DNA from 3 places in the Streptomyces sp. NPDC048288 genome. Region 2 is predicted to be linked to each of the others. Evidence: riboswitches for the same ligand, from Rfam matches in the RefSeq annotation. Region 2 holds a riboswitch; each other region holds the start of a gene.
The links. A riboswitch is a leader RNA that binds a small molecule or an ion and turns the genes downstream of it on or off. The one in region 2 is predicted to bind S-adenosylmethionine.
Positions count from the first base shown of each region.

Region 1: it holds a riboswitch for S-adenosylmethionine, as region 2 does, so the genes downstream of both, ACGFZS_RS04005 (aminotransferase class V-fold PLP-dependent enzyme) here and thrC (threonine synthase) in region 2, are expected to answer to the same signal.
Region 3: it holds a riboswitch for S-adenosylmethionine, as region 2 does, so the genes downstream of both, ACGFZS_RS47975 (amino acid ABC transporter permease) here and thrC (threonine synthase) in region 2, are expected to answer to the same signal.

Region 1 covers NZ_JBICZD010000001.1:907,664-909,922, reverse strand. Annotated here, with positions in the region: gene ACGFZS_RS04005 (aminotransferase class V-fold PLP-dependent enzyme) at 1-1,149, opposite strand, end outside; SAM riboswitch class IV at 1,314-1,430, opposite strand; gene trpD (anthranilate phosphoribosyltransferase) at 1,522-2,259, opposite strand, start outside.
Region 2 covers NZ_JBICZD010000013.1:193,332-195,590, reverse strand. Annotated here, with positions in the region: gene ACGFZS_RS38700 (MoaD/ThiS family protein) at 1-156, opposite strand, end outside; gene thrC (threonine synthase) at 201-1,484, opposite strand; SAM riboswitch class I at 1,503-1,646, opposite strand; gene ACGFZS_RS38690 (glucosyl-3-phosphoglycerate synthase) at 1,804-2,259, shown strand, end outside.
Region 3 covers NZ_JBICZD010000025.1:34,776-37,034, forward strand. Annotated here, with positions in the region: gene ACGFZS_RS47970 (glutathione S-transferase C-terminal domain-containing protein) at 1-341, shown strand, start outside; SAM riboswitch class IV at 419-530, shown strand; gene ACGFZS_RS47975 (amino acid ABC transporter permease) at 940-1,920, shown strand; gene ACGFZS_RS47980 (amino acid ABC transporter ATP-binding protein) at 1,917-2,259, shown strand, end outside.

The sequences.
Region 1 (2,259 bases), on a different contig from region 2:
GGTCCTGACCAGCGGGTGGGCGCAGAAGAGGCCGTCGCGGACGCCAATGCCGTACTCGGCGGAGAGGGCGGCGGCGAAGTGGGAGCTGTTCCAGCCGTCCACCACGAAGCTGATCACGCCGACCCGCGGGGCGTCGTCGCCGAACAGGGAGAGGACCCGGACCTCCGGGACCTCGGCCAGTCCCGCCCGCACCGTCTCGATCAGGTGCCGCTCACGGGCGACCAGCGTGTCGAAGCCGGCCTCGGTGAGCGCCTTGCAGGCGGAGGCGATGGAGTAGGCGCCGATGACGTTGGGCGAGCCGGCCTCGTGCCGGGCCGCGCTCTCGTGCCACTCCACGGCCACTCCCCCGTCCTCGCGCCGGGTGACCTTGCGGCTGGCGCCGCCGCCCGCGAGGTAGGGCTCGGCGGCCTGGAGCCAGTCGGCGCGGCCGGCGAGGACGCCGGAGCCGAAGGGGGCGTACAGCTTGTGACCGGAGAAGGCGACCCAGTCGACGTCCAGGTCCTGGACGGAGACGGGGTGGTGCGGGGCCAGCTGGGCGGCGTCCAGGACGATCCGGGCGCCGTGGGCATGCGCGGCGGCCGCCATCTCCCGTACCGGCCACAGCTCGCCGGTGACGTTGGAGGCGCCGGTGACGCAGACCAGGGCCGGGCCGTGGGGGTCGCGGTCGGCGAGGGCGCGCTCCAGGGTCTCGACGGCCTGGCGCGGGGTGCGGGGGGCGTTGAGGTAGGTGACGCGGGCGTCCTGCCACGGCAGCAGGGAGGCGTGGTGCTCGGTCTCGAAGACGAAGACCTGGCAGTCGGCGGGCAGGGCGCGGGCCAGGAGGTTCAGGGAGTCGGTGGTGGAGCGGGTGAAGACCAGCTGGTCGTCGGGGCGGCAGTCGAGGAACTCGGCGACGGTCCGGCGGGCGTTCTCGAAGAGGTCCGTGGAGAGCTGGGAGAGGTAGCCGGCGCCGCGGTGGACGCTGCCGTAGTACGGCGCGTACGCCGCGACGTCGTCCCAGACCCGCTGGAGGGCGGGGGCGCTGGCCGCGTAGTCGAGGGCGGCGTAGGTGACCTCGCCGCCGGTGACCAGCGGGACGGTGACATCCCGGCCCAGAACGGACAGAGGGGCACAAACGGACTGGGCGGAGGCAGCGGTGGAGACGGACATGGCGGAACTCCTGTGAGGGTAAGCGGAACCGCCGCGCCGGACGGTGTGTCGACGGCACGGGGAAAGCTGAAAAGGGGTACGCGGAGGCGGGGCTCTACGCCCTATCGCATTCGCTTGCTCACAGAGGGCTCCCTCGTACGACCAGGACCCCTGGTGTGTCGAGGGGTCCGCGCTTGCCGTAGACCTCGCTGCCTACGACCTGGTCTTCACCCGGGGCACCCCGCCACGGACGGAGGGTTGCCGGACAGTCGGCCGGGGCCTCATGACTGTCACTCATGACCTGGAAAGAAACGTAGGGGAAGTGATCGCCACCGCGCAACTTCTGTCCGGATGACGGGACGGGGGCCCGGCGGTGCCGAACCCCCGTTGCCCCTACCTGTGCGTCGCCGCCGCCCAGCGTTCCAGTGCGTGCTTGGCCGCGCCGGAGTCGATGGAGTCGGCGGCCTTGGCCATGCCCGCGCGGAGCTGTTCGGACAGCGTGCCCGGGCCCGGGTCCAGGGCGACCAGGGCGGCCGCCGAGTTCAGCAGGACCGCGTCCCGTACCGGGCCCTGGTCGCCGTCCAGGAGCCTGCGGGCGACCTCCGCGTTGTACGACGGGTCGCCGCCCCGCAGGGCCTCCACCGGGACCAGGTCGATGCCGACGTCACGGGGGTCGAAGGTCTGCTCGGTGACCTTGCCGTCGCGGACGACCCAGACGTGGGACGTGGCGGTCGTGGTGAGTTCGTCGAGGCCGTCGTCGCCGCGGAAGACCAGCGAGGAGTGGCCGCGCTCGGCGAAGACGCCCGCGACGACGGGGGCCATGCGCGGGTCGGCGACGCCGACCGCCTGGGCCCGCACCCGCGCGGGGTTGGTCAGCGGGCCGAGGATGTTGAAGACCGTGCGGATGCCCAACTGGCCGCGCGCGGCGCCCGCGTGCCGCAGCGCCGGGTGGAACTTGACGGCGAAGCAGAAGGTGATGCCCGCCTCCTCGGCGACCTCGGCGACCCGCTGCGGGGTCAGGTCGAGGTTGACGCCGAGCTTCTCCAGGACGTCCGAGGCGCCGGACGCGGAGGAGGCGGCGCGGTTGCCGTGCTTGACGACCTTCGCGCCGGTGCCGGCCACCACCAGCGC
Region 2 (2,259 bases):
CTTGCCCTGGTCGTCGAGAACGCGGGCGGAGATTCCCGTGTGGTTCTTCTCCAGGTCGGTGATGACCTCGCCGAGGGTGGCACCTTCGGCACTGACTTCGGCCTGGCCACCGGTGTAGGTGCGCAGGATGGTGGGGATGCGAACAGTGACGCTCACGGCTTTAAACCTCCGGTCAGGGCAGCGCCCTATTTCTCGGGGACTCAGGCGAGCCCGGCCTCGTGGAAAGACTCGAGATTCGGGCGAATGGTCGCGGTAAGACCCGTACCCGCCACCGCGTCGAGCGTCTTCAATCCATCACCGGTGTTGAGTACAACGACCGACTTCGAGGGATCGATGAGCCCATTCTCAATGAGCTTCTTGGTGACTCCAACCGTCACTCCGCCGGCGGTCTCCGCGAAGATGCCCTCGGTCCGCGCGAGCAGCTTGATCGCGTCGACGACCTGCTCGTCGGTGACGTCCTCCACCGCACCACCCGTGCGCCGGGCGATGTCGAGGACGTAGGGACCGTCGGCCGGGTTGCCGATGGCGAGGGACTTGGCGATGGTGTTCGGCTTCTGCGGCCGGACCACGTCGTGGCCGCCCTTGAAGGCCACCGAGACCGGCGAGCAGCCCTCGGCCTGCGCACCGAAGATCTTGTACGGCTTGTCCTCGACCAGCCCGAGCTTGATCAGCTCCTGCAGCCCCTTGTCGACCTTGGTGAGCTGCGAGCCGGAGGCGATCGGGATGACCAGCTGGTCCGGCAGCTGCCAGCCGAGCTGCTCGCAGATCTCGTACGCCAGGGTCTTCGACCCCTCCGCGTAGTAAGGCCGCAGGTTGACGTTGACGAAGCCCCAGCCCTCGCCGGCCGGGTCGCCGATCAGCTCGGAGCAGAAACGGTTCACGTCGTCGTAGTTGCCCTCGATGCCGACCAGCTCGCCGCCGTAGATCGCGGCCATGACGATCTTGCCCTGCTCCAGGTCGTGCGGGATGAACACGCAGGAGCGGAAGCCGGCCCGGGCGGCGGCGGCGCCGACCGCGCCGGCCAGGTTGCCGGTGGAGGAGCAGGAGAGCGTGGTGTAGCCGAAGGCACGGGCGGCCTCGACGGCCTGGGCGACGACGCGGTCCTTGAAGGAGTGCGTCGGGTTGCCGGAGTCGTCCTTCACGTACAGGCCGCCGGTGACGCCCAGCTCCTTGGCCAGGTTGTCGGCCTGCACGAGCTTGGTCCAGCCGGGGTTGATGTTGGGCTTGGTCGCCACGTCGGCCGGTACCGGCAGCAGCGGGGCGTAACGCCAGATGTTCGCGGGTCCCGCCTCGATCTGCTTCCGCAGCTCCTCGGCGTCGTACGCCGAGTAGTCGTACGCGATCTCGAGCGGGCCGAAACACTCCTCGCAGGCGAACACCGGGCCGAGCGGCACCCGGTGACCGCACTCGCGGCAGGACAGCGCCGTGGCGGGGCCCAGGTCGACGGTCTTCGGGGAATCGGTTGCAACAGTCTGCGCAGCCATCTGAGGCGAGGCCCTTTCTCCTCATCTTCCTCACGACGCATCTCGCCGTGAGACGGATTTGGCACCTTCCCTAGCCGGGAGCCACGCCTTGGAAGACGAGTGCCGACTGGAGGGTTGCCGGGGCTTCATCGGGCCGTATCCCTCTGCCCCTCTGGATGAGCTGTATTCGGTTGTCAACGCACGGTGACCGCAGGACATGCGATGGTCATCGGCGTTGTTCAAGACTGTAACCGAAGGCCAGGACAGTTGAGATAGTCGTCCGTACCGCGAGATGGATCACACCGCGCTGTGTGATCGTGACAGTGAGGAGCCGCTGACTGTGCTGGAAGAAGTCGAGCGCTGGCTGGCCACCCGCTCCTGGTCCCTGAACGACCGTCCACTGCACCGGATACTCGCCGCCAAGCAGCGGACGGGTCAGTCGGTCTCCGTCGTGCTGCCCGCGCTCAACGAGGAGGAGACCGTCGGTGACATCGTCGCGGTCATCCGCCACGACCTGATGCAGCAGGCGCCGCTGGTCGACGAGATCGTCGTCGTCGACTCCGGCTCCACCGACCGCACCGCGGAGGTGGCCGCCGCGGCCGGCGCCCGGGTCGTCCACCGCGACACGATCCTCCCCCGCATCCCCGCCGTCCCCGGCAAGGGCGAGGTCCTCTGGCGCTCCCTGCTGGTCACCACCGGGGACATCGTCTGCTTCATCGACGCGGACCTGAGGGACTTCTCCTCCGACTTCGTCTCCGGGATCGTCGGCCCGCTGCTGACCGACCCCGGGGTGGAC
Region 3 (2,259 bases), on a different contig from region 2:
TCGCCACCCTGGACGAGCTGGAGCGCCGGCTGACCGGAGCGGAGTTCCTGATCGGCGGTCAGCTCACCGCCGCGGACATCGAGTTGTGGGTGGCGCTGGTGCAACTCGACACCGTGCACCGCACCCACCTGGACGCCTCCGCCGTGCACCGCATCGCCGACCACCCGGCGCTGTGGGCCTACGCCCGGCGGCTGGCCGCGCATCCGGCCTTCGGCGCCCACCTCGACCTCGACGGCATCGCCCGTCGCCACCACGGCCGTTGCCAGGGCCTGGAAGCCGCCGGCGCGGCCGTCCAGATCCTGGACTGGGCCGGCCACGCGGCGGACGTCTCCCGCAGGTGAGAGCGGCCCGAACCGTTCCGCCGGCTGGACAGGCGTTGACATTCGATCGGGCAACTGCGTTACTTACGGACCAGAACGGTCAAGAGCGTCAGCATCAAGCCCTGGCTTGCTGACCGGCAACCCTCGCACCGCGGTGGGGTGCCCCAGGTGACGACCGGACCGGATGACGACGTTCGGTAAGCGCGAGGCCCCGCCCCGGGGCCATCACACAAGACAGGTGACGGACATGTACGCAGCCTCCAGGACGGCCGAGCGCCGTGCCCAGGGCTGCGTACAGCCGTATCCGAGCCCGCTCGTCGCCGACCGTGCCGTCGACCTGCTCCGCGTCAACAGCGCCCTGTGTAGCGCGTGTACCGCACCGGGCCGCGCCCGCTGTCGGGTCTGACCAGGCACTTCCGCCTGCGCCCCGCGGTTCTCGCGACTCGGCTTCCCTGACGTGGACACCGCTTCTCTGACGTAGACACCGGCCGCCCGGTGTGACGCCGTCCGCCCACCCCCGCATCCCGCGCGCCCCGCGTGCCGTGCCGTGCCCGAACACGGCGCGGCAGCGCGTTCCCGGCCGTGGGACCAGGGGTGTCCGACTCCGCCGGAGCCCGCCATGAGTGAACCCCCAGGCGCCACCATCACCGCGCCTGCCGCACCCCCCGCTGACAAACCGTCAAAACCGTTGGCTCCACAGCGAGTTCTCCCGCTGCGCCGACCCGGACGGTGGATCGCCACCGCCGTCGTCCTGGTCCTGGTCGCCCAGTTCGCCCACGGGCTGGTGACCAACCCCTTCTACCAGTGGGACCGCTTCGGCTACTGGTTCCTGCGGCCGACCCTCCTCGACGGACTGGTCATCACCCTCGAAGTCACCGCCTACAGCGCGGTGTTGGGCCTGCTCGGCGGCATCCTGCTCGCCCTGGCCCGGCTCTCGAAGAGCCCGGTGCTGCGCGCGGTCAGCTGGACCTACGTCTGGGCACTGCGCTCCATCCCGCTCATCGTCGTCCTGCTCTTCCTCTACAACTTCAGCGCCCTGTACCAGACGTTGAGCGTCGGCGTCCCCTTCGGGCCGGCCTTCTTCTCCTTCGACGAGTCGAAGCTCGCCACCGACATGGTGATCGCCGTCATCGGCCTCAGCCTCAACGAGGCCGCCTACGCGGCCGAGGTGGTCCGCGGCGGCATCCTCTCCGTGGACCAGGGCCAGCACGAGGCCGCCGCCGCGCTCGGCCTGCCCAAGGGCTACCAGTTCCGCAGGATCGTCTTCCCGCAGGCCCTCAGGTCGATCACCCCGAACTACGTCAACCAGCTGATCGGCCTGATCAAGAGCACCTCGCTGGTCTTCTACGTCTCCCTGCTCGACCTCTTCGGCACCGCGCAGAGCATGGGCTCCACCTACCCCGGCGACATCGTGCCGCTGCTCCTGGTGGTGACCGTCTGGTACCTGATCCTGACCAGCGTCGTCTCCGTGATCCAGTTCTACGTCGAGCGGTACTACGCCCGCGGCGCCACCCGCGCGCTGCCGCCGACGCCCCTGCAGAAGCTCCGGGGCGGCCTCACCGACCTGCGGGCCCGCATCCGCCGGGAGGCCGCCGTATGAGCAGCACCGACACCCTGGAGACGGCCCCCGCCGCCCTGGAGATCCACGACGTCCACAAGTGGTACGGCGCCCACCGCGTCCTCGACGGCATCGACCTGACCATCCGCCCCGGCGAGGTCACCGTCGTCCTCGGCCCGTCCGGCTCGGGCAAGTCCACGCTCCTCAGGGTCATCAACCACCTGGAGAAGCCCGAGATCGGCCATGTCAGCATCAACGGCGAACCGATCGGGGTGAAGCGGCAGGGCGACCGGCTCAAGGAGCTGAGCGAGCGCGCCATCCTGGCCCAGCGCGGCCGGATCGGCTTCGTCTTCCAGAACTTCAACCTCTTCCCGCACCTGA